Regions from separate parts of the Enterococcus hirae ATCC 9790 genome, predicted to be linked through region 2. Evidence: predicted binding sites of a transcription regulator. Region 2 holds the regulator's gene; each other region holds the start of a gene.
What was found. Region 2 encodes NrdR, which represses ribonucleotide reductase genes. Its sites were predicted from a motif close to ACACNATATATNGTGT; they were not measured.
Positions count from the first base shown of each region.

Region 1 (7,499 bases), 880 kb from region 2:
AGGAAGGCTTATTTTTAGTTGGCTCAGTCAAACACTTGATGAGCCTTTATTTATTCTTCTTATTTATGCTTCTTATTTATGCTTCTTTCTTCTCATAAATCCCACAATAACAACTAACACAATAATCATTCCACCAACAATTGCTAACCATTTATTGGAAGCACTATTTGTTTTTGGCAAAACTTGCGAATCTTGATCTTGAAAATCCATTGACCGCGATTCATCGGTTACGTTAGTTGTTTCATTTGTGGAACTGTTAAACTCATTTCTATCTAAATCAGTACCCTTCCCTTGTTGTGGGATGGTGCTATTCATTCCATTTGATTGATTAGTTTTATCATTATTATTAGGATACACCTGATTGGTATCCTCTCCGCTCATACTTGGATCAATATGAAATGGAGTTGGCGTGTCAGTATCACTATTACCATTTGTTGGGTTGCTACTGCTGTCACCACTTGTTGGGTTAGTACTACCGTCACTGCTTGTTGTGTCCGTACTGCTGTCACTGCTTGTCGTATCCGTACTACTATCACTGCTTGTGGTATCCGTACTGCTGTCACTGCTTGTCGTATCCGTACTACTATCACTGCTTGTCGTATCCGTACTGCTATCACTACTTGTCGTATCCGTACTGCTGTCACTGCTTGTCGTGTCCGTACTGCTGTCACTGCTTGTCGTGTCCGTACTGCTGTCACTGCTTGTCGTGTCCGTACTGCTGTCACTGCTTGTCGTATCCGTACTGCTATCGCTTGATCCAGAATTATCTGGATTATCAGCAAGGAAAATTTCGTTAGGGTCCCAACGATTGGTTGCTGCATTTAGCGTAACATTTTTTCCGATAATCGTTCCATCCATATTTTGATTGGCTGTGACATCTGCTCGTGGCGCAATAATGGTACCTTGAAAAGGTGCATTTATCGCCAAGTTCGTTACATTACTTGGGAAATTCCATGAAATATTTGCGTCAGAAAAATCTTCCGTTTCATGATTTGCTCGATTATTGTAATGAATTTGTGACTGGATCGTGAAATCAGTTGGTGCATTGATGACATTCATAACCAAAATTTTATTTTCAGAATTTACAATATTCAGTGGTGTATTCATTGATAACACTGAAGCATCCACATTGATGATTACAACATCTGAACTTCCCATTCCTGTTACATCAATCGTTCGATTATTCATATCAGGAAAATCACTTGAAAGATAGGTTTTAGCAGGAGTAATCGACATCAAACTTTCCGAAGCTCCTTCTAATTTTGCAAATTCCGTGTCAAAATCAATATAAGTATTCCCAGGTCGATCTTGATAAAGTTCTGAAGCAGATAAATGGTCGATCCTTGAGCCATTCACCACTGCCCGATCATTTTCGATCCCTGTACTAATTGAAGAACCTACAACAAATTTATTTACTCGGTTACTATTTCCCGAAGTAAAGGATGAGCCAATCAAAGAATCAGTTGCTTGAACATAGTTGATTTCTAGTTGGAGGTCACCCGTGATGATATCTGTCCCAAAATTATTGTTTGCATCTAGCTCTTTTGTTGCAACATTACCATTTGTATGCGCGTTTATCGTCGTTTTTTCTTTTGCGAATATATGGAATTGAGAAGCAATCCCTAATATTCCATAATCACCAGTTAAATCATCATAGATGCTACCAGAATCTTGAGGCGTATAAGTTTCCGCTATTGCAGGTAGAGCAACAAAGAGATTTAAAAATAATAGCATAACACCAAATATATTCCCAATTTTACTTCTTAACATTTCAACGGTCCTTTCCTGTCTCCAAGCCCAGTGACGAGCGATAGAGCATATTTTAATACTTAAAAAAAGACCCGTCATTACAGAATAATTGAAAATAAATGAAAAATATTTTCATAAAAAAGAGATTATAACAACTATCATTTAATATATACAACTGACATTTATGAAAACAAAACAAAAAAAGAGTGAAAAACCTTGTTTTCACTCAACATTTTATCAAATAATAGTTACAACAATTTAAATGTCTTTATTAAAAAATAATAAGTTTGATTTAATTAAGAAACCATTAAATTTCCTTTTGCATGTGATCATAAAGATGATCACTGATTTTCCTTTTACCTACTACTTTAAATCCGTGACGTTCATATAATCTTTTGGCGTTAGGATTCTGTTCATCTACACTTAAACCAATAACATTTCGCCCAGTTTTTTTAGCTAATTTAGGTAAAGCTTCAAGTAAGTGTGAACCTATTCCTTGTCCTCTAAAAGCTTCCGAAACGGAAATGGAATCCAAATACCATTCTTTAGGAAATGTTTCTTGATCTACAAATAATTGTTCCTTATCTGTAATTCCATGTTTTTCTAAAATTACTTCTAAGGGTTTATCGATAAATGGCTCTTCTTCATCTGTGTAGCCAAATGCTACACCAGCTATCTTGCCATCAATTTCTTCAACAATTCCTCTTGTATAACTGTAACGATAATCGGGATCCATAATGGCTTCTTCTAAGATTTCAATTGTTTTTTCTTTCCCATACTTTTGTAAAAAAGGTAATTCCATATCATTTAAAATAACTAAAATAAGCGGAGCAATCTCTTGAGCATCCTCTTTTTTTGCAAAACGAATCATTTCATTCTCTCCTTTTTTTCATTCTATCACTGAAAAATAAAGATCAAAAGAGTTATTTTAAATAATCCTCGATTTTTTGGGTAACAAAATAACCATGTGAAACGATGCGAGCAGCTTCTGTCCGGCAATAAGGACAAACGATCGGCATTTCTTTATCAACATGTTCAACTACATTGTTGACTTCTTCATAAGTAAACTTTTTCCCGCAATTTGGGCATTTCATCTTTTCCATAGCAATGACTTCCTTTCTTTTTTACACATTTAGCTTACTCTTATATTGTAAAAAAGAAAAATGATAGCTATTGATTTTTAGGCACGAATCAACAAAACAGATTCTTCATTATCCTCTGCTAATTTGATCTCATAGTATAATTTGTCGCTTTTCATTAGCAAAACCCAACTTCTTACTTTAGCATTGCGCTTTCCACTTTGTTTAACAGCTTCTTTCATTGCCTTTTGAGGAGATTTGCTTGAGTAGATCTTTTTGATGTCAAAGAATGGTTGGTTTTCGGCTAATTTACTCGAACGAACAGCTGGCTTTCCGGTTGTAGGATTGACAACAAGCATTTGTTCAGAATCTACGAAAAGATATTGAAAGGTATTGTTTGTTTGTTGTTGGACATCCTCTTTTGGTACAAACTGAACCATTTGAACTTTTGTTTTATTTGTTTCTTTTTTAAAGATTCCCACTGCTTTTTTCAGTGAGATTTGATATTCTTGTTCACTAATATCATCATAACGAAACGTAGCAGTCAATAATCCTAACGAAGCCGTTAGCCCAATAAGTATGAGAATAGCTGACCCAAATAAAATTTTTTTCATCTTCATCAGTGTCTCCCTTTTCCTTTTTTTACTAGCATATCAAGATTTTTTATTAAAAAAAATCGAATGACAGAAAGAAAAAGTGACAATTTTGTTACTTATTCATGTAATTCTAACGGCAAGCCATCTGGATCAAAGAAAAAAGTCATTTTTTTCCCAGTAAATGTATCGATTCGAATTGGCTCAGTTTCGATCCCTTTTAAACGAAGCTCTTCAATGACAGATTCAATCTGTTCCACTTTAAAAGCCAGATGTCTTAATCCACATGCTTCTGGATAACTTGGACGTTTAGGCGCATTAGCTACCCCGAATATTTCTAATTCAGCTGTTCCAAGCTTTAAATCTAATTTATAATCTTCTCTTTCCGCACGATAATTTTCACGGATTACTTCAAAGCCTAACTTATCAACGTAAAATTCCCGTGATTTTTGATAGTCAGATACAATAATTGCGACATGATGGATAGCAGATAAATTCATTTTTTTACTCCTTTACTCTTTTATTCTTTTTCATATTTTAACATTTTCTTTGGTCAAAAGTTTTTTATAAAGAAAAAAATGGAAAGTTCACCTACGTCGGTTGACTTCCCATTCTTTCATCAATTCAATGTAAAGTTTTCATGTTTCCAGAAAACAAAGCAAAAAGTATCATAACACATATTATTTTAAATTGAAAGACTAGAAATATTTTTTGAAAGTAATACAATAGGTTGTGTCAACAAATCGAACGCATACTATATTTAGTGTTTAAAGGAGCTTTTATCAATGATAAATTATTTTCGCTTTTTAGCACACCAACTCAAAGGTTGGCCTCAACAAAATTACTATCTTTTCTTTTTTAGTCTTGGGTGTCAGATTATGACCCTTGTGAATAGCCCTATTACTTGGTTAGCGGTGATCACTTTTATCGGTACTACACTTGGTGTCTTGTGTATCTTATCAATCAATGCAGCGAAATCTGTTAATGGTATTTTAGGAATTTTATCAGCTATTTGTTTCATCATCGTTGGTTTTTCTGCTAAAAATTACTTGAGTATCGGCGAACAAATCGCCTATATGATCACCTTAGATATCCCTGTTTTATTAAGTAAAGAATGGAATCATAACATGGCAGCAAAAATCCGTAAGTTCAATGGAAAAACATGGTTAGTCGCAATTTTTGCTACGATCCTGGTTTATGCTATTTCAGGTTTCTTGATTGGGCGCTTAACAGACGATCCACGTCCTTGGATCGATGCTATTGCCTTTTCAATCAGTTTGACAGCTGGTGTGATCAGTTTCTTGCGTTACAATAACCAATATTATTGGTGGTTGGCTTCAGGATTAGCACAGATGGTTCTGTGGTACATCTCATTTAGACATGGTTCAGCTAGTTTAGCTATGTTTGTCAATAGTTCCGTTTACCTATTGAATGATGTCTTGGCTTTCACAGTTTCTCCTTGGTATAACCAAAAAGAACGTGAACGAATGCTAAAAATGGAAAAAGAATATGATCAAGAGCATGAAAAGAGTGTGCTGATTTAAGACCGTGCCATGATCATTTTGATCTGAATATAATCGACAGTCTTCTGGTAAAGCATGTTTCGATGTTCCCTTTTTCTTGGTACTTATCTAAATAAGCTAGCTGCCGCCAACAATTGATTGGTGGTAGCTAGCTTATTTTTACCCTATCGACTTTCACAATAGTCTTTTTAATAATTGCTTAGTTTTTGAACTTTCTGTTTGCAAAACTTTTTCTAATCGTTGGAAATATTGTAACGCATGTTGTTGTTCTTTCGATAAGGAATAGTCATTTTCATTTAGTTCTGTTAAAATGGTCATCACTTTTTTCGTTTTCAACTCAACAGCAATTTTATCCCATACTTCCTCGGTGACTACCTTTTTCTGTGACACATTTTCGTTGGCTATCACTGTTTGCTTCATTTCTTTTTCTTTTCGTAAGACCTTCAAGAAACCATTTCTCATGACTCTAGGAATACTATCAAAGAAGCCTTCTGTGAAACCATAACGACAATATTGCTGCCAGATGAAAAGATACACCTCGGATTGGATAAATCGCTGCTTGCGTGCATATTCGGTCATTTTACTCTGTTGTTCTGGAGTTTGTTGGCGTCCAGTTGCTCTTAATTGCTGGATGAATGTTTCAAAGAAGGTCAATGATAGTTGTTCACCCCCGTCAACAGCGATCAACGCCCAGTCTTTTTGCAAAAAAGTTCGGTAATTCGTTAAAAAAGTCTCGACATCTTTCACTAATTCTTCTGAAAAATCTTCAAATAGTTCTTTCTTCCCACGAATTTTTTTAGGGGTTCCCTCTAATTGCGTTGCAATACGTGAGATCTCTTGTTTCAGCGCTTGATAATCAGCAAGATAAATTGGCATATCTGCTTCACGAAAATCCACAACCCTGGCAACTAGTTTTTGATCAGGCAAATAGGGATTTTTTAATTTTCGATTTTGGTAGAGCATAAAACAATATTCTTGCCATAAATCTTCTGGAAACACCACGTTTTGCTGTTTCAGCCACAATAATTCGTCTAGTGCTAAATCGACTTTAGTCATTCCTTGATTGATAGATGTTGCGATTTGCGGGCTTACGTGTAAATGTTCAGCAAAGTGATTGATCCCTAAAGAAAGGCTCTTACCGGTCTTTGGTGAATGAACGATATATTGCACTTTTAATTCACGACCGCATTCGCAATATAATTTTTGTTGTCGCCGTTTGGTACGAAAAAAAGGATTGATTTTAAAATCGGAAAAGACCCAATCAGTCGCTGCTAAATAATTTTCTTCTATAAATTGGGAATTGATCAAGTAGCGTCGATGTTGATCAACTAATTGACGTTGTTTCGTCGTCAACTTTTCATAGATTTCCCAACGCTGATTACTTGTATACTGTTTTGATATCTTAATTGGATAGACTTGATTGATTTCTTTGGGATACCATTCTTTAAATACCTTTTGCCAGTCGTTCATTACTTATGTTTCCTTTCAAAAAAAGAATCGACTGGTCTAATTCGACCAGTCGACACAATGATTTGTTTTTCACTACATTATTTGTAAAAATTAGTGAGTTGTTCCTGCATTGCCAGCAATGTCATGATCATTTGTTACGGCTGCTTCTACTGCATAAGTCAAAGAAGCGGCAATATCATCTAATGACATTGATGGTGTGCCTACTGGACGATCAATCACTTGATCAGGTGAAAATGGCACATGGATAAATCCGCCACGAATCGTCGGGAATTTTGTCTCAATCAAGTGAAGCAAACGATACATGATGTCGTTGCAAACAAAGGTACCCGCTGTATACGAAATGTAAGCAGGTAATCCATGTTCATGGACATTTTTTGTCATTGCTTTAATCGGTAAAGAAGTGAAATAAGCAGCTGGTCCATCTGGTTCTAACGCTGTATCAAAAGGTTGGTTTCCTTCGTTGTCAGCAATTCTAGCTTCTGCTAAATTGATTGCTACTCGTTCGAATGAAACAGCTGAACGTCCACCAGCTTGTCCAACACAGATGACGATTTCCGGCTGATGTTCTTCGATTGCTTTTTCCACAACTTGGCTGCTTTTAGCAAAAACCGTTGGGACTTCCACTTTGATAATTTGTGCTCCAGCAATTTCATCAGGCATTTTTTTCACTGCTTCATAAGCAGGATTCACTTTATCTCCACCAAATGGATCAAAACCAGTTACTAGTACTTTCATTTTACATTCCTCCATTATTCTCAATATAAACTAACTATTATTATAGAGTTTTTTCTTATTTAAATAAAATCATATAAACGATTTGGAACACTAACATGAAGATCGCTACGAATAATTGGTTCTTGATTACGCCGTATTTGTCTTTCATCTCTAACATTGCCACAGGCACGACATTGAAGTTTGCAGCCATCGGTGTTAACAAGGTTCCACAGAACCCACAGGTCAGAGCAACCATTCCCACTAGTGCTGGATTTGCGCCGTGACTGAATACAAACGGTGCACCGATCCCTACAGTCATTACCGTAATCGCTGCAAAGGCGTTCCCCATAATCACCGTGAAGATAACCATA
Region 1 covers NC_018081.1:217,059-224,557, forward strand. Annotated here, with positions in the region: gene EHR_RS01145 (collagen-binding domain-containing protein) at 73-1,770, opposite strand; gene EHR_RS01150 (GNAT family N-acetyltransferase) at 2,057-2,620, opposite strand; gene EHR_RS01155 (primosomal protein N') at 2,673-2,852, opposite strand; gene EHR_RS01160 (hypothetical protein) at 2,930-3,448, opposite strand; gene gloA2 (SMU1112c/YaeR family gloxylase I-like metalloprotein) at 3,541-3,921, opposite strand; gene pnuC (nicotinamide riboside transporter PnuC) at 4,207-4,965, shown strand; gene EHR_RS01175 (hypothetical protein) at 5,119-6,414, opposite strand; gene pcp (pyroglutamyl-peptidase I) at 6,505-7,149, opposite strand; gene EHR_RS01185 (DUF979 domain-containing protein) at 7,205-7,499, opposite strand, start outside.
Region 1: the regulator NrdR is predicted to act here: its motif matches at 4,173-4,188, upstream of pnuC (nicotinamide riboside transporter PnuC).

Region 2 (7,499 bases):
TGGCCAAGAATAATTGAACAACCAGAAACAGCAATCTTTGAAGCTTCGTTAGTTGGCGAAGAGATTCTGTCTATTGATCGAAGAGGCAAGTTTTTAATTTTTCGTTTGAGTCATTATGAATTGATCTCGCATTTACGTATGGAAGGAAAATACCAATTTGTTGAAAAAAATGAACCGATCGATAAACACACGCATGTCATTTTTTTCTTTGAAGATGGTAGCCAACTCCGATACCATGATGTACGTAAATTTGGACGAATGACATTAGTTGAAAAAGGAACGAGTGATGCCTACAAAGGCATCATGAAATTAGGTCCAGAACCGTTGCCAGATACATTTTTATTAGACGGCTTTCGTTTAGGCTTACAAAAATCTCATAAAGCGATTAAACCATTATTATTAGATCAAAAGTTAGTAACAGGTTTAGGGAATATCTATGTGGATGAAGCGCTTTGGGAAGCAAAGATCCATCCAGAACAGCCAGCGGATACATTGAAGCCCAAAGAAGCAGAGTTGTTACGAAAAGCAATTATTGACGTGTTGTCTCGGGCAATTGAGGCTGGCGGAACGACGATCAGGAGTTATCTCAATGCGTTAGGCGAGTCAGGTAACTTTCAAGTAGCTTTACATGTCTATGGTCAGACTGGTCAACCATGTGTTCGTTGTCATACACCGATCGTCAAAACAAAAGTAGCGCAAAGGGGGACTCACTATTGTCCAAATTGCCAAAGACTAAAAATCAGCAAGTAGGCTATGTCTTAGGCTTAACTGGTGGGATTGCTACTGGGAAAAGCACTGCAGCAGCTGTTTTTAGCCGTCACCAAATCCCGATGATCGATGGAGATATCATCGCCCGTGAAGTCGTCCAACCTCAGACTCCTGGATTGGCGGCAATCGTTCAAGAATTTGGGGAAGAAATCCTTCAAGAAGATGGCTCGCTTGATCGAGTAGCTTTAGCTAAGATTATTTTCGATTCGACAGAACAAAGACAAAAACTTGATCGCTTATTAGACCCCTTTATCCGTCAAGCGATTACGGAACAGATTAAGCAACAAAAAGCAAATTATCCTTTAGTTGTCGTTGATATCCCTTTATTATTTGAAGGTCATTATGAACAGGAAATGGATGCTGTAGCAGTCGTTTACCTTCCAGAAGAAATTCAATTGCAACGTTTGATGAAAAGAAATCAATTGACACTAGACGAAGCAAAGAAAAGAATACAAAGCCAGATGCCGATTGAAGAAAAGAAAAAATTAGCAGATATCGTTTTTGACAATTCCGGTAGTAAGGATGAACTGACTTGTCAAATCGAACGTTGGCTCTCGGACTTCAACAATCGATTTCTTTGAGTATATTTAGATAGTTTGCTATGCTGAATATAAAGAAAAGAGGGGGATTGGTATGGGGACTTTTAAAAATCAAAAAGATAAAGTAGTCGGTTCTGCAAAAGAAAAACTAGGAGAGATCTTGAATAAAGATGAACTGGTAGATGAAGGACGGGCACAATCAGAAGCTGCAAAAGAAAATGATGAACGCTACAAAGCCAGAGTCGATGAATTAGAAGACCAACAAGCAGAAAAAGAAGCCAAGGAGCAAGATCTGACACAAGAACGAAAAAAAGATGATCCAACACACAAAAAAACACCTTTACCAGAATCCGATCATATTCCTGAACAACAAAAAATCGATGAACAACGAATGAAACATTATACAGGGATTGAAGAAAAACTTTAATGGGTATAACTTAGACTGTTGAAACAGAGAGTGAGACAAGTTTTGTCTCACTCTCTGTTTTTTTTGAAGTATGCACCTGAAAGAAGTTTTTAAGAAGCACTGTTTTACATGCAGTTTTCTCGAAAGTCAAGCCTAATTGTTTTGCTTTGGAACAATTTCGATCAATCGATTGAAAAAAAGGTTCTTCTAACGAGGTTTTTTATACAGGAGAGTCGCCTGTAAGAATTGTTTCATGTTATAATACAACTAGTTACATGTGTGAAACTTTTTTTATGAAAAGCAGGAGTGAATCATAAAAATATTGTTTCATACGTAATTATTTACGTAACTATTATCGAGTGAAAATTTATCCTTTGAATGTTCGTTGAATCAATACTATATAAATTGAATCAATACTATATAAATTGATTCAATATATTAAATGAATGTATATCAGAAAAATTTCAGATTAAGAGGTGAAAATAATGAGATGTCCTAGATGTCAACATAACAATTCCCGAGTGATTGATAGTCGACAAGCGGATGATGGTCGAGCAATTCGTCGAAGACGAGAGTGCGAAAACTGTTCTTTTCGTTTTACAACATTTGAAAGAATTGAAGCAGCACCTTTATTAGTGATCAAAAAAAATGGGGAACGGGAAGAATTTAATCGTGACAAGATTTTAAGAGGATTAATCCGTTCAGCAGAAAAAAGACCAGTTGCGATGGAACAAATGGAACAAATCGTAAACCATGTTGAAAATCGGGTGCGAAGTCTTGGTGAAAATGAAGTATCGACGACGTTGATCGGAGAATACGTGATGGAAGATCTGGTCAATTTAGATGAGATTGCTTATATCCGTTTTGCCAGTGTTTATCGTCAATTTAAAGATATGTCGGTGTTTTTAAAAGAATTACAAGACATCGTTGATAAAGCAAAAGAAAATAATAAAGAGAATCACAAAGAAAACAACGAATAAATCAGAAATAAAATCAAGTCATAAAAGGAGGCCAAATTCCTTGGATAACGCATGGAAAGAGCTTCAACCTAAAAATATCTACCAAGGAAGAAAAAGCTATCCGCTAAGAGAAGAAGGGAAATCCTCATTACTTTATCTCTACCAGCCATTAATCGGCAGTGAAGCTTTGAGTTTGTATTTTACCTTACTATCAGAAATTCCTTTACAAAAAGGCGTTGGACCGGAAGGATTACATGCTGATCTGTTAAGTAGCTTGAATTGTGGTATTCCTCAGCTTTATGAAGCACGAAAAAAACTAGAAGGGATCGGACTTTTAGAAGTTTTTTTCAAAGAAGACCCTAGCTTAGGGGGATGTTTTATTTATGAGTTACTTGAGCCAATTGAACCGTTAGCATTTTTTAAAGATACATTATTGTCTTTTCTGCTATTAGAAAAAGTCGGTCAACGGCGTTTCGATCAGTTGATCCAACTATTTCAGCCGGAACATTTTTCGACGAATGATTATCAAAAGATCACGAAGAAATTTTTAGAAGTATATCGCTTTAATGAAAAAACATATGCTGCAGATCAAGAGAAACTCGAGGGAAACCAACAGTCATTTACAACCAAATCAACTGATCTGGGGAAGTCCATGGAACAATCCACTCTTGATTGGCGCTTTTTGACAGATTGGTTGGCAAAAAAACATATCATGAATCTAGATGAATCATTGAAGGAACAGTTAACAATGTATCATTTACTTTATGGCGTGGATGAGTTGACATTAGGTGAATGGGTCGTACAAGCGTATGATTTTTCTGAGCAGACAGTATCTGTCAAAGAGCTTCAACGCATCGTATTGGTGAACCAACAGACGAAGCGAACAAATACATTGGCTAATCAAAATGAAGAAGCAACCTCTGCCAATCAGAATGAGACACCTAAGGAAGCAACTGCTCTGACAAATGCGACACTACAGTTAGTGAACGAAGCCAAAAGCATTCCGCCAATGAAATATTTAGAGGCACTGAAACAAGCAAAAGGCGGCTATGTGTCAAAACAAGAAACTTGGCTTTTACAGGATTTAGTTTCACAATCGGGATTGTCGAATAGTTTGATCAATATCCTGATCAATTATGTCTTAGTAATCAAAGATCGTCCTAGCTTAACCGCAAGCTTTGTCAACACGATCGCTAACGAATGGGCACAAAAAAAGATCATGACCCCAGAAGAAGCCATTGAACATATTCGGAAAACCAATAGCAAAGTCAAACAAAATACTAAAAATACGAACCAGAATTATTCAACTAATCGTCGAAACGTTCGTCGTGAGAAATTACCGGATTGGGTCAACCAGCCTAAAGAAGAGAAAAAAATCAGTAGTGAGAAAAAAGCGGAGATCGAACGACGATTCAAAGAATATTTTGCCAAGAAGGAGGGAGATAGCTAATGGAAGATGTAGGAAAAGAATTAAAGCGGATCATCAGCCAGCGAAATTATCAACAAAAATTTGCTGAAATGATCGAAGAAGTCCTCAACGATCCAGATGTGCAAGCCTTTTTGGCGGATCACAAAGATGAATTAACACAAGCAGATATCGAAAAAAGTTATGCAAAACTATATGAATTTGTCCAAGAAAAACGAAAATACCAAAAAAATGACCCTACGATGATCGCTCCTGGCTATGAGCCCAAGCTAACCTTGAATTTTCATTATGTCGATGTGACTTATGTTCCAACAGAAGCCTTATTGGCGAAGAAAAGACAAGAAGAAATCAGGAACCGGATCAAAGCTGTCGATATGCCAAAAGATATCCAAGATGCTTCTTTCAATAATTTTGAGCGTACCGATGGACGGAGCTATGCGAGCTTTGAAGCATTAGACTTTGTGGAAAATTATAGTGCAAGTCCCAAAGACTATCACAAAGGACTCTATTTAGTTGGCAGCTTTGGAATAGGAAAGACCTATCTTTTAGGAGCGACTGCCAGAGAACTAGCCATTAAAGGCTTTACAACTACACTTGTCCATTTTCCAACTTTTGCTGTTGAAATGAAACAAGCGATTGGAAAAGATCAAGTCGCAGAAAAACTAGATGCAGTCAAACGTTCACCGATCTTAATGATGGATGACATTGGCGCTGATGCCATGAGTAGTTGGATCAGAGATGAAGTCTTTGGTGTGATTTTGCAATATCGAATGCAAGAGCAACTGCCAACCTTTTTCTCTTCCAATTTTACAATGAATGAATTGGAGCAACATCTTGCTGTGACACAGCGTGGAGATGAAGAACCATTGAAAGCCAAACGAATCATGGAACGGATTCGTTATTTGACAAAAGAAATTGAAATGACTGGACGCAATCGGAGAAATGGCTAGCGAAAAGAGAAAGCATAGAAGTCATAATTGTAGCCTTAGTAGGCTTAGAAGATGTGATCGAGAAAGCTTTTTGCTGAATTAGTTATTGCCATATTTCCTGCCTATTGCTTTGATGGGTAGGAAAATAAGCAATGCAAACAATTAATTGAGAGAAGTCTGCAAATAATTCTCTTTTCAATGACTCTCGATGTTCACTTAGTTATTCAAGAAACTCATAATTTGAGATGAAAGTGTATCTGAATTCATACTTAACGCCACTTTTATTGATCGTAACAAGCTACAAAAGTGGTGTCATACTGGATAGAGTGATGATTACAGAAGCTTACGCCTGATCAATAGTCATCATGGTAACGAAAAAAGACAACCATAAATTTCTGATGAACAAGTATCAAAAACAAAATTGAACGACTAAAAACAGAATGTATTGATTATCGTCAACTAAATAAAAAGTCAAAGAACGATCATCAATTGAAGTAATGTAAATAATTAGCCGGAGGATAAAGATATGAAAGTGATTTTTTCTTGTTTGTTGGCGACAGGGTTACTTTTTTCGCTAACAGGTTGTGGTAATGGAGATAAAAATGAGGCATCGATCGATTCGATTAGTGCGGAAACAACGACTAAAGCGAAGGATTCTTCTAACGAAGGACAAAGTATTTTTAAGGGTGAAATTGAAAGTATTGATGATTCAGTCGATGATACCATTCAAATCAAAGTGGTCAATGTAGATGAAATCGAAGACCCCGAGAATATTGGAACCTCTTTTGATAATGATGGTGTAACACTAAATGTTTCGAATGATCAATTAGTCGGAGGTAAGGAATCTTTTCAAAAAGGTGACGAGATCAAGTTTACTTTAAAAGAAAAACCAATTATGACAATGTCAATCCCTCCGCAAATTCCTGGTAATTCGATCGTTGAGGTAAGAGTTATTGAATAGTCAGTGTTAAACGTTTCGTAAAAGCAAATAGCTCATCAGGAGATTTGAAATTTTTCTTTTTCAAATCTCCTTCATTTATAGGGAAAATGTTATAATGAGGGGGAAGGAGTGAAGGTATGAACCACTTAGATTTATCGAAACGCTTAGCATTAGTGGGAGAACATGTCCCAACAGGAGCGTTTTTAGCAGATATTGGCTCTGACCACGCTTACTTGCCAGTTGCATTAATGTTAAAGGATAAAATTGAATTTGCTGTAGCTGGCGAAGTGGTGAAAGGCCCTTATGAGTCAGCAAAAAAGCAAGTACAGAAAAATGGTTTAGAAAAGCGGATCGTTGTTCGTTTAGCTAACGGATTAGATGCGATTGAGCCAACAGATCAGATCAATGCGATCACGATTGCTGGTATGGGTGGGGCTTTGATTCGAGATATTTTAGAAGCAGGCGCCAAACAGCATCGTTTAACAGGGAAGGAGCGTTTGATTCTCCAACCAAATATTGGCGAGCAAGCAGTGAGAAAATGGTTGCAAGATAATCACTATCAAATCATTGCAGAAGAGATTTTAGAGGAAAACAAAAAAATCTATGAAATCATTGTAGCTGAAAAAACACCGACGAAGCATATCTATAATGAGGAAGAGATTCTGTTTGGTCCATTTTTATTGCAAGGAAAAACAGTGGTCTTCCAAAAGAAATGGCAAAGAGAATTAAAACAAAGACAAGCGATTTTAAAACAATTGGCACAAGCACAGAACCAAGAAGAACGTGTTGAAGCGATAAAAAAAGAAATCCAGATGATCGAGGAGGTTTTAGCTTAATGGCGATCAACGGTAATGAATTTATTCGCAAATTTGAAGAATATTGTCCTCAATGGTTGGCTGAAGAAGGAGATCCTGTGGGGCTACACCTCGGAACATTAAATAAACCGATTCAACGCATAATGATGACGTTAGATGTTCGTCCAGAAGTTGTGCAAGAAGCCATCGAAAAAAAGATTGATTTGTTAATTGCTAAACATCCTCCCATATTTCGACCAATTAAACGATTAACAACGGATCATCCACAAGAAAAAATGTATGCTGATTTATTAAAACATGATATTTCTGTCTATGCAGCACATACCAATATGGATATTATCGAGGATGGATTGAATGATTGGTTTTGTGAAGCATTAGGAATCAATGTCGAAAATTATTTGTTAAAGACACATACAAGGCATTACAAAAAACTAGCTGTTTATGTACCGATCGAAGACGCTGACAAATTACGTAAGGCTTTAGCTGAGGCTGGTGCGGGTGAACAAGGTCATTACGATCATACAAGTTTTACCAGTATTGGCGAAGGTCGTTTTCGACCGAATGAACAGGCACATCCCGCAATTGGTAAAAACGGTCAACTAGAAAAGGTAGAAGAAGCTAAAGTGGAAGTGATTTTTCCTGAAGACCGTGAGGAAAAAGTGTTATCAGCTATGTATCGTGTCCATCCTTATGAAGAAGTAGCATTTGATTTGTTTT
Region 2 covers NC_018081.1:2,166,504-2,174,002, forward strand. Annotated here, with positions in the region: gene mutM (DNA-formamidopyrimidine glycosylase) at 1-750, shown strand, start outside; gene coaE (dephospho-CoA kinase) at 714-1,349, shown strand; gene EHR_RS10310 (hypothetical protein) at 1,402-1,734, shown strand; gene nrdR (transcriptional regulator NrdR) at 2,199-2,693, shown strand; gene EHR_RS10320 (replication initiation and membrane attachment family protein) at 2,734-4,122, shown strand; gene dnaI (primosomal protein DnaI) at 4,122-5,048, shown strand; gene EHR_RS10330 (LptM family lipoprotein) at 5,554-5,988, shown strand; gene EHR_RS10335 (tRNA (adenine(22)-N(1))-methyltransferase) at 6,105-6,803, shown strand; gene EHR_RS10340 (Nif3-like dinuclear metal center hexameric protein) at 6,803-7,499, shown strand, end outside.

Region 3 (7,499 bases), 1.3 Mb from region 2:
TTTTTTGTCAATCTTTTTCACTAGAGACTCTCGAAACATTCCCTAATCAGTTAATTACTTTAGTTATATACTTGTCCAAATAAAAAACTTTTAGCTATCGAAACACACCCTTCATCAGACACTCAACTTTTTTGGTGACCGTCTTCCTTGAAACTACCGAATCCTACGCCACAATGCGATCAGCATCCAAACTGACAATATCAGACTGATGAATAAGGCGATCCCCCAACCAAAGACAGAATGTGTAAAAGGCAATTGTAGATTCATACCGAAAAAGCCTGTCACAATGGTAGGAACAGTCAGAATCAACGACCAGACTGTCAAAAATTTCATTGTGTCATTTAAGTTGTTGTTCAACAAATTATTATACGTTCCCGAAAGTTGATCAAGGATCTGGGAGGCCAAATTGGTCATTTCCACTGCCTGCTTTGCTTCGATCAATGCATCATCCAATTGTTCCTTCTCTTTTTCAGTGAGCTTTCGATAAATCGCTAATGCTTTGATTTGTTCTAATAACACGACATTTTGTTTTGTACCAGTCACTAGATAAACTAAACCAACTTCGAGGTCAGATAAAGCTAGTAAATTGCGGTTCGTAGTTTTTTCTCGCAACTTTTGGTTTAAGCGTTGTCGTTCACTATTCACTTCTTCAATCAACGGGAAGAAGGAATCTGAAATCAGAAAGAGCGTACGAAAAAGTAAACTATATACATTTATCTCGGAATCTCGATCTAAGATTGAACGAATCAGGCGAATCACATATTCTGTATTTTGAGTCGTAAATGTAAATAGACCATTTTCTTTTAGAATAAATGCTACTGGACTTGTTTCATAGTGGTTTTCGATTTTTTGTTGATGAGGAACATTGGTGACTAAAAGTAAAATATCATCAAGAGTATCATATTCCACACGAGCACGTTCATTTTTGTCTAAAGAATAGGTAAGCATCTCATCACTAATGCCATACTCTTCCTTAAGATTTTTGATTCCCATTACATCATCTCTAGGCACATTCAGCCAAAAATTTTGATCAAAATTAAAAAAATGTTTTTCTCTCATACAGTCCCCTTCTTCCTGTGCTGATAGATTCATTAGGTATCTCACGACGATTCTTCTAAGTATTCTTGGCGAATTTACAAATCATTAGCCCTTCCGACCGCTGTCTCGCTCTTAAAAATAAATAAGCCGATGAAAAGCGAAAATAGCTCTCCTATTTTCAATTTCTTCGGCTTAGCTATCGAAGTTAGATCCTGTCTTCTTTATACTATCATTTTTTATTGGACTCAAGAAACAAAGACTTCTTGACGAATTTCTGCCAACTTTTCTTCAATCATGTTCAGCACTTCTACTTTTGCTTGGGGATCTTCCACAAAATTGAATCGATCGCCATCAATTTGGATTTTGGGACTTTCATTGTACTCGTCATACCATTGATCATAGCGACGATTCAATTCTTTGTAATAATCATATAAGCTTGGATCGAAGGAAAGTTGTTCATATGATCGTCCTCTTTTTTCGATCCGTTCAAGCATCGTATCAAATGAAACACGAATATGAACCAATAAATCCGGATGTTTTTTATGTGCGGCATACGGCAACTCTTCCATCATATTTGCTAATAGCTCGTCATATACTCGAACTTCTGTTTCAGTTGCCCGACCCAAATCAGCATTCAAATGAAAAAGCAAAGAATCTTCATAGATCGAACGATCTAAAACATTGTTGTCTTCTTTCATTGCCTGCTTGATACTTTCAAAACGTTTATTCAAAAAATAGATTTGTAACAAAAACGCATACTGCTCAGGATTGGCATAAAATAAAGGCAATACCTCATTATCCTCGATTGACTCATAAAAAGCTCGACTTCCAAAGTGTTCAGCCATCATTTCTGTTAAACTTGATTTTCCAGCGCCAATGGTACCTGCTAAAACAATCACACTCATTAACCTCCAACTCACTTTATCACTAAATGTTGTGTCTTTTTCCAATTCTTTTTAAATATACCCCCAATATCTGGTGGTGTCAATTAGGAATAACAGGATATTTCCATTCATAAAATTCAATAAAATCTTAAGAAAAAAGAGGTTTTTCAACAGAAAACGTATTCTTTATTTTACTTCTGGGAAGGTTTTAGTAAAATAAAGATGAATTGTTTTTTGAACTTCTATGTTATACAATCTGTTCGTTAGCGCAAAGGATCCAAGGCGCTTTATTTTTTGCTCAAAAAAGTTATGGGAATAAAAGAAGGAGTTAGATTATGGCAAATTATGGCCAAGGGGAATCAAATGGTAAAATTATTCTGATGGGCGAACATGCAGTTGTCTACGGCGAACCGGCAATCGCTTTTCCTTTTCAGGCAGCAAAAGTAGTTGCTTCCTTGAATGAACACATCACTTCGTCAGGAGATCAGCTTGTTTCTTCCTACTATACAGGAATACTGCGTGATGCCCCACATTCGTTAAAAAACATCAAGCAGTTAGTATTCAACTTAAAAAAGGAACTGCAAATTGAGCAATCATTAGAGTTAACTATTCACAGCACTATCCCTGCCGAACGTGGAATGGGCTCAAGCGCTGCAGTAGCTACGGCAGTTACTCGTGCCTTTTACGATTATCTCGAACAACCACTTTCTCGCGAACAGCTCTTGACAAATGTCCAAATTTCAGAAAAAATTGCCCATGGTAATCCTAGTGGTATCGATGCTGCGGCAACAAGCAGTTTAGAACCAATCTACTTTGTGAAAGGACACCCGTTTGATTATTTCTCTTTAAATATCGACGCTTTTTTGATTGTCGCTGATACCGGAATCAAAGGTCAGACGCGAGCAGTGGTCAAAGACGTTGCTCATTTATTTGAAAAAGATCAGCAGAAAGTTGGACAAAAAATCCAACAACTAGGATACTTAACAAGGCAAGCCAAAAAAGCCATTGTTAAAAATAACCCCGAGCATTTAGCCCAAGCGATGAATGAAGCCCAACTAATTTTAAAAAATTTAACGATCAGCAACGATTTTCTTGATGTATTGATCGAAACCGCTAGAGATTCAGGCGCTTTGGGAGCAAAACTAACTGGTGGTGGTCGAGGTGGCTGCATGATTGCGCTAGCTCAAACAAAAACAAAAGCCCAAGAAATCAGCGAAGCCCTCTTACAAGCGGGAGCAGCTGCAACTTGGATTCAAGGATTAGGAGTACATACCTATGTTTAAAGGCAAAGCACGAGCATATACGAATATCGCCCTTATCAAGTACTGGGGTAAAAAAAATGAATCGTTAATTCTCCCGATGAATAACAGCTTATCACTCACATTAGATGCATTTTATACGGAAACTGAAGTCAGCTTTTCAGAAGCTTACACGGAAGACCAATTTTATTTAGATAATCAATTGCAAGATGAAAAAGCAACCAAAAAAATCAGTACTTTTTTGGATATTGTGAGAGAAAAAGCGGGTACCACGAAAAAAGCAAAAGTGATCAGCCAGAATTTCGTTCCGACTGCTGCGGGTTTAGCTTCTTCTGCCAGCGGCTTAGCGGCTTTAGCCGGAGCATGCAACGAGGCATTGAAATTAGGGTTAGATGACCAAGCTTTATCAAGACTGGCTCGTAGAGGATCAGGTTCCGCTTGTCGGAGTATTTTTGGTGGATTTGTTGAATGGGAAAAAGGACACGATGATCAAAGTTCGTATGCTCATCCAATTTCCTCAGACGGTTTTGAAGATCACTTAGCGATGGTCTTTCTATTGTTGAATGAACAAAAAAAGGATGTCTCAAGTCGTGATGGTATGCGCCGAACGGTTGAAACTTCAAGTTTTTATCAAGGATGGTTAGATTCTGTCGAAGCCGATCTTTATCAACTAAAACAAGCAATCAAAACTAAGAACTTTCAACTTCTAGGTGAAACTATGGAACAAAATGGGTTAAAAATGCACGGAACGACATTAGCTGCTCGTCCGCCATTTACCTACTGGTCTCCTGATAGTTTAAAAGCCATGCAAGCGGTACGGGATTTAAGAAATCAGGGGATTCCTTGTTACTTTACTATGGATGCTGGCCCAAATGTGAAAGTGCTAGTTCAAAAAGACCATCTAGATAAGGTCAAAACAACATTTAGTGACTTATTTAGTAGCCAACAAGTCATTTCGGCTTTTGCAGGTCCAGGAATGACGATTATTGAATAAAGGGAGATTTTTATGATTGAAGTATCTGCACCAGGAAAACTTTATATTGCTGGAGAATACGCAGTTGTTGAAACCGGACATCCGGCTATCATCGTAGCCATTGATCAGTTTGTTACTGTAACCGTTGAAACCGCACGAAAAGTCGGCAGCATCCAATCTGAGCAATATAGTGGCATGCCGATTCGTTGGACTCGGCGTGATGGTGAACTTGTCTTGGATATTCGTGAAAATCCATTTCATTATATCCTTGCTGCCATTCGTTTGACTGAAAAATACGCACGAGAAAAAAATATTTTACTTTCTTTTTATGACCTAAAAGTGACAAGTGAATTGGATAGTTCTAACGGACGCAAATACGGTCTAGGCTCAAGTGGCGCCGTAACTGTCGCAACAGTCAAGGCATTGAATATGTTTTATGCGTTAAATCTTACACAGATTGAAATTTTCAAAATTGCTGCACTAGCAAATTTAACGGTTCAAGATAATGGCTCTTGTGGAGATATTGCAGCTAGTTGTTATGGTGGTTGGATTGCTTTTTCAACCTTTGATCACCAGTGGCTCCAAGAACAAGAAAAACAACATACAATCGTTGAACTCATCGAAATGGATTGGCCTGGTTTATCCATTGAGTCTCTTCCGACACCGAAAGATCTGCGTTTACTGATTGGTTGGACTGGCAGTCCTGCATCAACTTCTGATTTAGTCGATCAAGTCCATCGCTCACGTAAGGAAAAAATGGTAGCCTATCAAAAATTTTTACAAGATAGTACCTTATGCGTTCATGAAATGATTAAAGGATTCAAAGAAAATAACATTGATTTGATCCAAGCTATGATTAGAAAAAACCGACAACTACTCCATGAGCTATCTTCAATTACGGGCGTATTGATCGAAACGCCTGCTTTAAATAAATTATGTAGCTTAGCAGAAGAATACGAGGGAGCAGCAAAATCATCTGGAGCAGGTGGTGGCGATTGTGGTATCGTAATCGTGGATCAAAAATCCGGTATCTTGCCTTTGATGAGCGCTTGGGAATTAGCAGAAATTACACCCTTGCCATTACACGTCTATAGTAACCAACGAAAGGAAAAAGGATGAATCGAAAAGATGAACATGTCTCATTAGCTAAAGCTTTTCATAGTAAACAAAAAAATGAATTTGATACGGTTCGAATCGTTCATAACCCCTTACCTGAAGTTTCCATGTCAGAGATTGATCTACATACGACTGTTGCTGGCTTAACTTTAGACTATCCTTTATATATCAATGCTATGACTGGTGGAAGTGAAAAAACTAAAAAAATCAACCATGATTTAGCGATGATCGCAAAAGAAACAAATTTAATGATTGCCACGGGTTCAGTCAGTGCAGCTTTAAAAGATCCTGCTTTAAGCGATTCTTACACGATCATGCGTGACGTTTATCCAGAAGGAAAGATCCTTGCCAACGTAGGAGCCGGCACCTCTTTAGCACGAGCAAAAGAGGCGATTGAACTATTTCAAGCCGATGCTTTACAACTCCATCTCAATGCACCACAAGAATTGGTGATGCCTGAAGGGGATCGTGATTTTTCCAATTGGAAAGAATTGATCAAAGAAATCATCGAAGGCATTTCGGTTCCTTTGATCGTGAAAGAAGTCGGTTTTGGTATGACCAGAGAAACGATTGATGAACTAGCCGAGTTGGGAGTTCAGACAATCGATATCAGTGGCCGAAGCGGAACCAGCTTCACTCAAATCGAAAATGCTCGTCGAAAAAAAAGAGAGTTAGATTATTTAGTCGATTGGGGACAATCAACGGTTACTTCTCTGCTAGAGGCAAACGAAGCCCAACATCAAGTAGAGATTCTTGCTTCTGGTGGTATTCGCAATGCCTTCGACCTCTTCAAAGCACTTTGTCTTGGTGCCAATGCAGTAGGCGTTTCTGGAACGATCTTAACGCATCTCATGACACACGGCGTGGCAGAAACGATCCAACTAGTCCAACAATGGCAAGCAGAACTTCAACGGCTATTGACCATGGTAGGAGCTAAAACTATCCAAGAACTTCATCACCAACCCTTGATCTTATCTGGAACTACTAAAGATTGGTGCGAAGCCCGAGGAATCCCTCTGACCAAATATGGCACACGAAAGAAATAAACAAATCGATTCAACTCAAAAAGGTTGTCCAATCATCGAAAAGATGAATGACGACCTTTTTTGTCTACAAAAATACAAAGTTTTCTTAGAATGAGATTTTCTTATGGCGTTGACTCTATTTTATCCTTCACCAATCACTTCATACTTTTGTTCAAGTTTTCATGCGATAAATAATAGGATACCAATTCTTTTTCATCTGATAAACAAAAATAAAACCTATGTATCTTTGACAAACGGCTATAATTCCATTCCTGGCATCATTGGCGGAGCGCTAGGTTTTATTATACCCATCCCCTTCCCTATCTCAGGACTACTCGTTTCACATACTTTCCCTAGTTCTTTGCTTATTAGATCAGTCAATTGTTTTTTCCCCTGCTGTTTTTCCTGAACTGCTGTTTCACGCTTAAAGTTATCTGGATTGGTTAGTAGATAACTATAAATATCTCTCCAACTCATCTGAAGATCTCGTTCTATTTTTTTCGTTTTTTATCCACTTTACCACCACTAAATAGATTGAGCGTTTTTCCGCCAGGGTTAATCCTGAATCGTATAATTTTTTCTAGCTGCATAGATCTTTTAAGATATAAACGTATTATGACGTAATAGTCTATTTTATTTTGATTAAAACAAGAATTCTTTACATTCCCTAATTTTTTTAACGTTTGATCTAGCTCCTTAAGATTGTGGAGATTATTTTTTAATTGTTGCTTTCGTTGTTTTTCAGTCAATTCTTTAGTAACCAGTTTTAGTTCTTTTGTTGTTACTTTTTCTTTTGCTGCTATATTTTTTTCGGTTGCTGCTTCCTCTTCTGTTACTATATTATTTTTTGTTGCTGCTTCCTCTTTTAGTTTGTCATCCCCCGGTGTATTTTTTTCATCTGCGACAACTTTAGTGTTCACCACGTACTTTAATAAAGAATGATCGATCCATTTTTCACCTCTCCTACCAGTTAAATACTGCATTTCCTTCGTCAGTTTTTTTATCTCAGACTTGCAATTTTTGATTTCTTTTGCTATTTTGTTAAGCTCGTTTTTTTTGCTCTTGATCGTTTCACCATGTACTTGCTTGGTGCTTTTATATAATGCATTTTTTTTGCTTTCACTGCGTTTTGAAGTTCCTGCTCACAGTCTTCCTTTTTTTTATTTGAGTATGCTTTTTCTTATACCAATCCTCTCTTTTCTTA
Region 3 covers NC_018081.1:681,188-688,686, forward strand. Annotated here, with positions in the region: gene EHR_RS03320 (magnesium transporter CorA family protein) at 154-1,059, opposite strand; gene EHR_RS03325 (deoxynucleoside kinase) at 1,284-1,943, opposite strand; gene mvk (mevalonate kinase) at 2,258-3,205, shown strand; gene mvaD (diphosphomevalonate decarboxylase) at 3,198-4,175, shown strand; gene EHR_RS03340 (phosphomevalonate kinase) at 4,188-5,273, shown strand; gene fni (type 2 isopentenyl-diphosphate Delta-isomerase) at 5,270-6,316, shown strand; gene EHR_RS03350 (hypothetical protein) at 6,554-6,772, opposite strand; gene EHR_RS14210 (hypothetical protein) at 6,787-7,278, opposite strand; gene EHR_RS03360 (hypothetical protein) at 7,415-7,499, opposite strand, start outside.
Region 3: the regulator NrdR is predicted to act here: its motif matches at 1,963-1,978, upstream of EHR_RS03325 (deoxynucleoside kinase).

Region 4 (7,499 bases), 830 kb from region 2:
CTTTTCTACTTTGTGAATTCTCTAAGAATAAATCTCTTTTTCAACTAGTAGTCTACCATAAATTCCTTGATACTGCGAGGTTCAAAGAAATGATAAAAAAATGAATAAAGAATAAAATTTCACAATATCCAAGCAATCAAATTGATTTTTTCCTATATATACTGATATGATGGATAAATCAAAGTAAACTTAAAGTAAAAGTGGAGGTAATTAAGTGAAAGATCATGTTATTCCAAAGGCAACAGCCAAACGGCTACCTTTGTATTACCGTTATTTACGAATCTTAAATAATGCTGGTAAGAAAAAAGTATCATCAACTGAATTAAGTGAGGCTGTTCAAGTTGACAGTGCAACGATTCGCCGTGATTTTTCATATTTTGGAGAATTAGGAAAACGAGGCTATGGCTACGATGTTGAAGACCTCATGCATTTTTTCGCAAAAACATTGAATGATGATCAATTGACTAATGTGGCGTTGATCGGTGTCGGTAATTTGGGAAGTGCCCTTTTAAAATATAAATTCCATCAAAGTAACAGTATCCGTGTAAGTTGTGCATTTGATGTCAACGAAGCAATCGTTGGACGGATCGTGGATGGGATTCCCGTTTACCCTATGGAAGATATGTTTGAGCAAATCAAGATCCAACAAATCGAAGTAGCAATATTGACGATACCAGCTGAGCGAGCACAAGAAGTAGTTAATCGGTTGACTGAAGCGGGCATTAAAGGTATCTTGAATTTTACTTCTGCTCGATTAAATGCGCCAGCAGACGTGTTGATTCAAAATGTTGACTTAACGAATGAATTACAAACGTTGATTTATTTTCTTCATTCTGATGCATCCTTGCAAGCGACTGAAGAAACTGAGTAACGAATGATTCAGATGACCTGGTTGGTTTACTAAACAGTCTCAAGTGATGAATGATCATTTTAGAAGTCGTGATTTCCGAAATTGATGTCTCAGTTTTTGTGAAATTTCGGCTCTTTTTTGTGGTCCGTTTGGTGGGTAACCATCTTCTTGTCACCGAACAAAAGTTCCTATATAATCATGATAGGGGTGAGTGAGATGGAATTACAGTTTCCTTTACATAATGATACATCTAGAAAAATCATTCATATCGATATGGATGCTTTTTTGCCTCTGTCGAAGAACGGGATCATCCAGAATTTAGAGGGAAACCCTTAGTTATTGCCAGACATCCGAGTGACACTGGTGGTCGAGGAGTGGTTACTACAGCGAATTATGAAGCAAGAAAGTATGGCATCCATTCAGCGATGAGTGCGCAAAAAGCATATGAATTATGTCCGCAAGCCATTTTTAAACCAGGCGATCATCAAAAATATAGTGAGATCTCACAAATTGTTCGTGAGATTTTTTACCGATATACGGATATCGTTGAGCCTGTCAGTATTGATGAAGCCTATCTTGATGTGACGAACAATAAACGCAATTGTAAATCAGCAATCAAAATTGCTCGTTTGATCCAAAGAGACATTTGGGAAGAGGTAAAACTGACCTGCTCGGCAGGTGTGAGCTATAATAAGTTTTTAGCGAAATTAGCCTCAGATTTTCAAAAACCTAAAGGCATTACTATCGTTGCACCTCAAGACGCATTGACGTTCCTAAAGGCATTACCTATTGATAAATTTCATGGGGTAGGAAAAAAAACCGTCCCTAAGATGCATGAACTTGGTATTTTCACTGGAGAAGATCTTTATAATTGTACAGAGATGATGTTGATCCAACAATTTGGAAAGATGGGCTATTCGCTTTATCGAAAAGTAAGAGGTGTCCATGATGCACCAGTCAATGTGACAAGAGAAAGAAAATCTGTAGGAAAAGAGCATACTTATGGTCAGCCACTACAAACGGAAGAAGCGGTATTAGCACAATTACAACAATTAGCTGAGAAAGTCGAAGAGTCGTTGAAAAGAGTCCAGAAACATGGAAAAACCGTAGTGTTAAAAGTGAGATATACGGATTATACGACAGTCACGAAAAGAGTCACTTTACCTGAGTATATCTATAAGAAAGAAGCGCTCTTTTATCAAGCAAGTTTGATTTGGGAAGAAATTTTAGGGATTGAACAAGGCATACGTCTCTTGGGGATCACGTTAACGAATTTAGATCCCATGACTTATGAGAATATTGTGTTACCTTTGTGGGAATGAAAAAACAGTAGAAAACGTGTTGGAAATCAACATACGTTTCTACTGTTTTTTATTCAATAAGGAGTGGGAGGACCTAAATGAACTCCTGTTTTTTGATTTGTTCATACGATTCTGTAGCATCGCTGCATTTTTCCCAAATCACTACTCTATTTTCGGCTAGCGATTTTTTGACATCGATGATGCGTTGATTACTACTACCGCGAAACTGTAGTTTTAAATCCTTTTTACTTAGTTCAAAACGTCCATCAACTAAGATATCGATTTTTTCTAAAAGAGCTAACTTGTCTTCGGAGTCTTGAAGTAGTTCGTCAAAAGTATAACCGGTCCACGACCAGATATCTTTGGTCTGACCAAATTCTTGTCGGATACGCTCAACGACTTGGAGACAGACGTCCGTGTTTAGAAAAGGTTCCCCGCCTAAAAGGGTCAGTCCTTGAACGTAATCATGGCGGAGATCGGTAATGATTTGTTCTTCCAGCTCTGGTGTGAAAGGTTTACCATAGCGGAAGTTTTGCGCTGCTTTATTGAAACATCCTTCACAAGCAAATAAGCAGCCACTCACATAAAGACTATTTCTTACGCCTTCGCCATCCACAAAGTTAAATGGTTTGTAATCAGCAATGTAATTTTGGCTGTAATCTTGTGCCAGCCATTCTTTAGGTTTAGGATTTCGCATAAAAAAACTTCTTTCTAACATCAAAGTATGAAAAATTTACTTAAAACTCAAACCAGTTTCACAGCAAGCAGTCTCAGAAAAGATAATGGACTAGCCTCAAAAAAATGCAAATAAATCGAACGGTCACGGTTCACACACCGTTCGATTTATCGTAGTCACGCTGTGAAAGGGGATTGTTTTCTAAGGAATAACGATCGCTCTATCTTTATTCTTAGAGTAAATTAGAACGAAATAGTAGAGAAAGATTACTTCATATGTTTGACACGTGAAGAGATCTCCTTGTGACGACCGTGAACCATTGGGCGTGCTTGTGGGTTACCTAAATAGCCACAGGTTCTTTTAACGACGTCACAAGTTTTTGGATCATGATTGCCGCATTCGGGACATTCAAAGCCACGTTCGGTTGGTTTGAAGTCACCTTCAAAGCCACATTTGTAGCAATGATCAATTGGTGTATTCGTTCCTAAATAGCCAACTTTATCGTAAGCATAATCCCAAACGGCTTCTAATGCTTTCGGGTTTTGTTGAAGCATTGGGTACTCACAGTAATGGATAAAACCACCAGAACAATACTTCGGATAATCTTTTTCAAAATCTAGTTTTTCAAACGGAGTTGGGTTTTTACGAACGTCATAATGGAAACTATTCGTGTAATATTCTTTATCAGTGATGTTTTCGACTTCGCCAAATTTTTCTGTATCTAATCGGCAGAAACGATCAGTTAAGCTCTCACTAGGTGTAGAGTAAACGCTGAAATGATATCCATATTCGTCACCCCAAGCATCTGCTTTGGCTTTTAATTCCTTCACGATATCAAGGGTAAAATCTTTTGCTTCGGGATTGTTTTCCCATTCCCCACCATAAAAAGCAGAAGCCACTTCGTAAAGACCGATATAACCTAAAGAAACCGTTGCACGACGATTTTTGAATAATTCATCGACAGCATCTGTTTTTGAGAGACGTTTACCGAATGCACCATACATATATAAGATTGGTGCGTTAGCAGGGATCGCTTCTTTACAACGATCGACACGATAAACTAAAGCATCTTTCATGATGGCTAAGCGCTCAGAGAGGATTTGCCAGAATTTTTCCTGATCGCCTTTCGCTTCGATGGCAATACGAGGTAAGTTTAGTGTGACCACACCAAGATTCATTCGTCCAACGTTCACTTCTTGGCCATTTTCATCTTTCCAACCTTGTAAAAATGAACGACAACCCATAGGTACTTTGAAACTACCGGTTAATTCAACGATTTTGTCGTAGTTTAAAATATCAGGATACATCCGCTTAGTTGCACATTCCAGAGCTAATTGTTTAATGTCATAATTAGGATCAGTCGGGTTCAAGTTTATGCCATCTTTTAATGTGAAAATCAATTTAGGGAAGATAGCTGTCCGCTTTTCGCTGCCTAAGCCATTGATCCGATTTTGTAAGATTGCTTTTTGAATTTCTCGCTCAAACCAGTTTTTTCCTAAACCAAATCCAAGAGAAGTAAATGGTGTTTGACCATTTGAAGTAAAAAGAGTATTGATTTCATATTCTAGACTTTGCATCGCATCAAAAATATCTTTTTTGGTTTTTGATTTCGCATACTCTACTCGACGTTCAGGTGTTTCGATCCATTCTTCTGCATCCGCTAAATGTTTTTGATAATTCAGTTCAGCGAAAGGAGCAAGTAATTCATCTGTTCGGTCAGCAGAACAACCACCATATTGACTGGAAGCTACATTTGCAATGATCTGTGAAATTTGAGCAGTAGCAGTTTGAATTGATTTTGGTGATTCCACTTCAGCATTTCCAATTTTGAATCCGTTGTTCAACATTCCTTTGAAATCGATCAAACAACAGTTTGTCATTGGTGTGTATGGATGATAATCTAAATCATGGTAATGGATGTCGCCTTTTTGATGCGCATTTGCGATATGTGGGGGCAACATTTTCAAACCGATGGATTTTCCAACGATACCAGCGGTTAAATCTCTTTGAGTATTGAAGACATTACTATCTTTATTTGCATTCTCATTGACAACTGTTTGGTCTTTATTGATCAATTTTTTGATCGAAAAATTGATATCTGTGGCTTTGCTTCTGGCAAAATCACGTTTTGTGCGGTAATTGATATATTCTTCTGCTAATTCATATTCGTTTTTTTCTAAAAGAATGTGTTCAACGATATTTTGGATCTCATATATTTTAACGTTGTCGGTAAAGCGTCGTTTGATTTCTTGAACGACTAAATCCACGATCGTTTGAATTTTTTCATAAGTAAGTGGAGACAATGAGCCATGAATTTTCTTTTCAGCTTTGACTAAAGCCTCATTGATTTTTGTTTCATCAAATTCGACACGTCGACCATCTCGTTTAATGATTGTTATGTTTGATACTTCTGAGTGAAGGGGATCTGTTACTTTTTCTTCAATTTGTACACTCATTTTATTCAACTCCTGCTAAATTCTTCTTGTCTATCATAAAACAAAATCCACGAAGGAGCAACTAAATACTAGCTATATATAGTATGCAAACAGGTGTATAAACGGACAACTATACTATATGTTGTATATATTTCTTTGTGAAAAAAAGTGAAAACGTAAGTTTATAGGATTTTTATTTTGAATATACCGCTTTCGTGAATAAAATAGATGAATAAAAATTTTTTAAAAAAAGTTATGTCTGTGAAATGATAAAAATCTAAAAAGAAATGCTCAAATGCTGTAAAGATCAGAGAAAAAAACCAAAGAATATGCTAATATGCTGGTAAGTGTGTCAGTGTGGCGAGTAAGCAAAACCCAAGGAGGAAAGCCATGGATAAAATGATCGAGGTAAAACATGTAAGTAAAAGCTATGGAAATAAGCTTTCGCCGGTAAAAGTACTTGATAATATCTCTTTTACAGTAGAAAAAGGAGAATTTGTTGGCATCATGGGTCCGAGTGGTGCTGGAAAGACGACTTTGATGAATATTCTTTCGACGATCAATCTACCAACGATGGGAAGTGTGTTGATCCAAGGAAATGAGATCACTAAAATGAAAAATAATGAATTGAGTGACTTCCGTCGCAAAAAATTAGGATTTATTTTTCAAGAATTTAATTTGATCGATACATTGAATGCGAAGGACAATATCTTACTACCATTAGCGGTGGAACGAATCTCGAAAGAAGAGATGGAAAAAAGTGTGTTGCATGTTGCTCAATTATTAGGGATCGAAGAAATCTTAAAACGTTATCCAGATGAATTATCAGTTAGTCAGAGACAACGGATTGCGGCTGCTAGAGCATTAGTTATTCAACCACAAGTCATTTTTGCTGATGAGCCAACCGGGTCTCTGGACTCGAAATCAGCCACCGAGTTACTAAATTATTTAACAACGATGAACCGAGTAGAAAAATCAACTATCTTATTAGTAACACATGATCCGTATACAGCCAGTTATTGTGATCGGATTTTATTTATCAAAGATGGGGTGATTTTCTCTGAAGTAGTTCGCAGAGGTTCAAGAAACGAATTTTTTGAACGGGTGATTGATATGCAGGCGACCATTGGGGGAGGTGGAAAACTCAATGCTTTATAAGTTGGCTGCGAAAAGTTTTCTGCGACAGTCAAGAGGGTATCTCGTTTACTTTTTTAGTCTAACGTTATCAACGATGATCTACTATTCTTTTAGTACGATTTCTTATGATCAATTATTGAACCGAAGGACACAGCAAGATTCTTTATTCAATGTTTTTTTTGGTATTGGTAGTTGGATTATCTTAATCGTATTACTTTTTTTGTTATTAGTGCAAATCGTTTTTTCTTTAACCGCAGACAAAGAGAGATTGGGATCTATCAGTTGTTTGGTGTGAAGAAAACCCAAATCTCACTGATCTATGTATTGGAAACAATGGCTATTGGATTATTCGCCTGTACAGCAGGGATTATTTTAGGAATCATTTTCTCAAAATTATTTTCTATGATCTTGATTCGCATGATGAACTTGCAAATCACGAGTCTTTTCTTCATTTCTGTGCCATCGATTTTTGAAACATTTCTGTTGTTTTTTTTGATTTTATCTGTTGTTTCTTTGTATTCATTATGGAAAATCTGGCGCTATCCGACGATTCGAAATTTTGGCGAATACGATCATTTGGAAAGTAGCAAGTTAAGAGTTCGGACACGCCATCGTTTTTTAGGAACACTGGGTTTATTGCTGATCTCTAGTGGTTATTTCTTTGCGGTCCACTATCGGGAATTTGCTGCTAAACTTTTTATTTTTACGCAAGATCTTCGCTTTCCTTTCTTATTATTTGTTCTGATCCTGCTGTTTTGTGTGATCGGGACATATCTGTTCTTTTGTTTTTCCCTACGTGTGTTAATTGATTTGGTGAGTCGTTCTCGAATTAAGTATCGAGGGATCAACTTCTTGCTGATCGGCAATACGCAGATCCATCTGCTGAAAAGCTGGCGGATCAATTCGTTGATCACACTGATCATGGCTCTAGCTTTAACGATGATTGGCGCAATGATGAGTGCGACTGTCATCATGTCTCGAAATGTGGAGATGGTCTCACCGGTATCTTATCAAATGGATAAGGCAACAGCCGACAAGCTGCGACCGCTTCTTGCAAGTGAAGGGCAAACGATCACAAAAGAAATGACGATCAATTACAA
Region 4 covers NC_018081.1:172,500-179,998, reverse strand. Annotated here, with positions in the region: gene EHR_RS00945 (redox-sensing transcriptional repressor Rex) at 215-871, shown strand; partial or broken gene dinB (DNA polymerase IV) at 1,067-2,172, shown strand; gene nrdG (anaerobic ribonucleoside-triphosphate reductase activating protein) at 2,246-2,848, opposite strand; gene nrdD (anaerobic ribonucleoside-triphosphate reductase) at 3,094-5,283, opposite strand; gene EHR_RS00925 (ABC transporter ATP-binding protein) at 5,653-6,420, shown strand; gene EHR_RS00920 (ABC transporter permease) at 6,592-7,499, shown strand, end outside.
Region 4: the regulator NrdR is predicted to act here: its motif matches at 5,395-5,410, upstream of nrdD (anaerobic ribonucleoside-triphosphate reductase).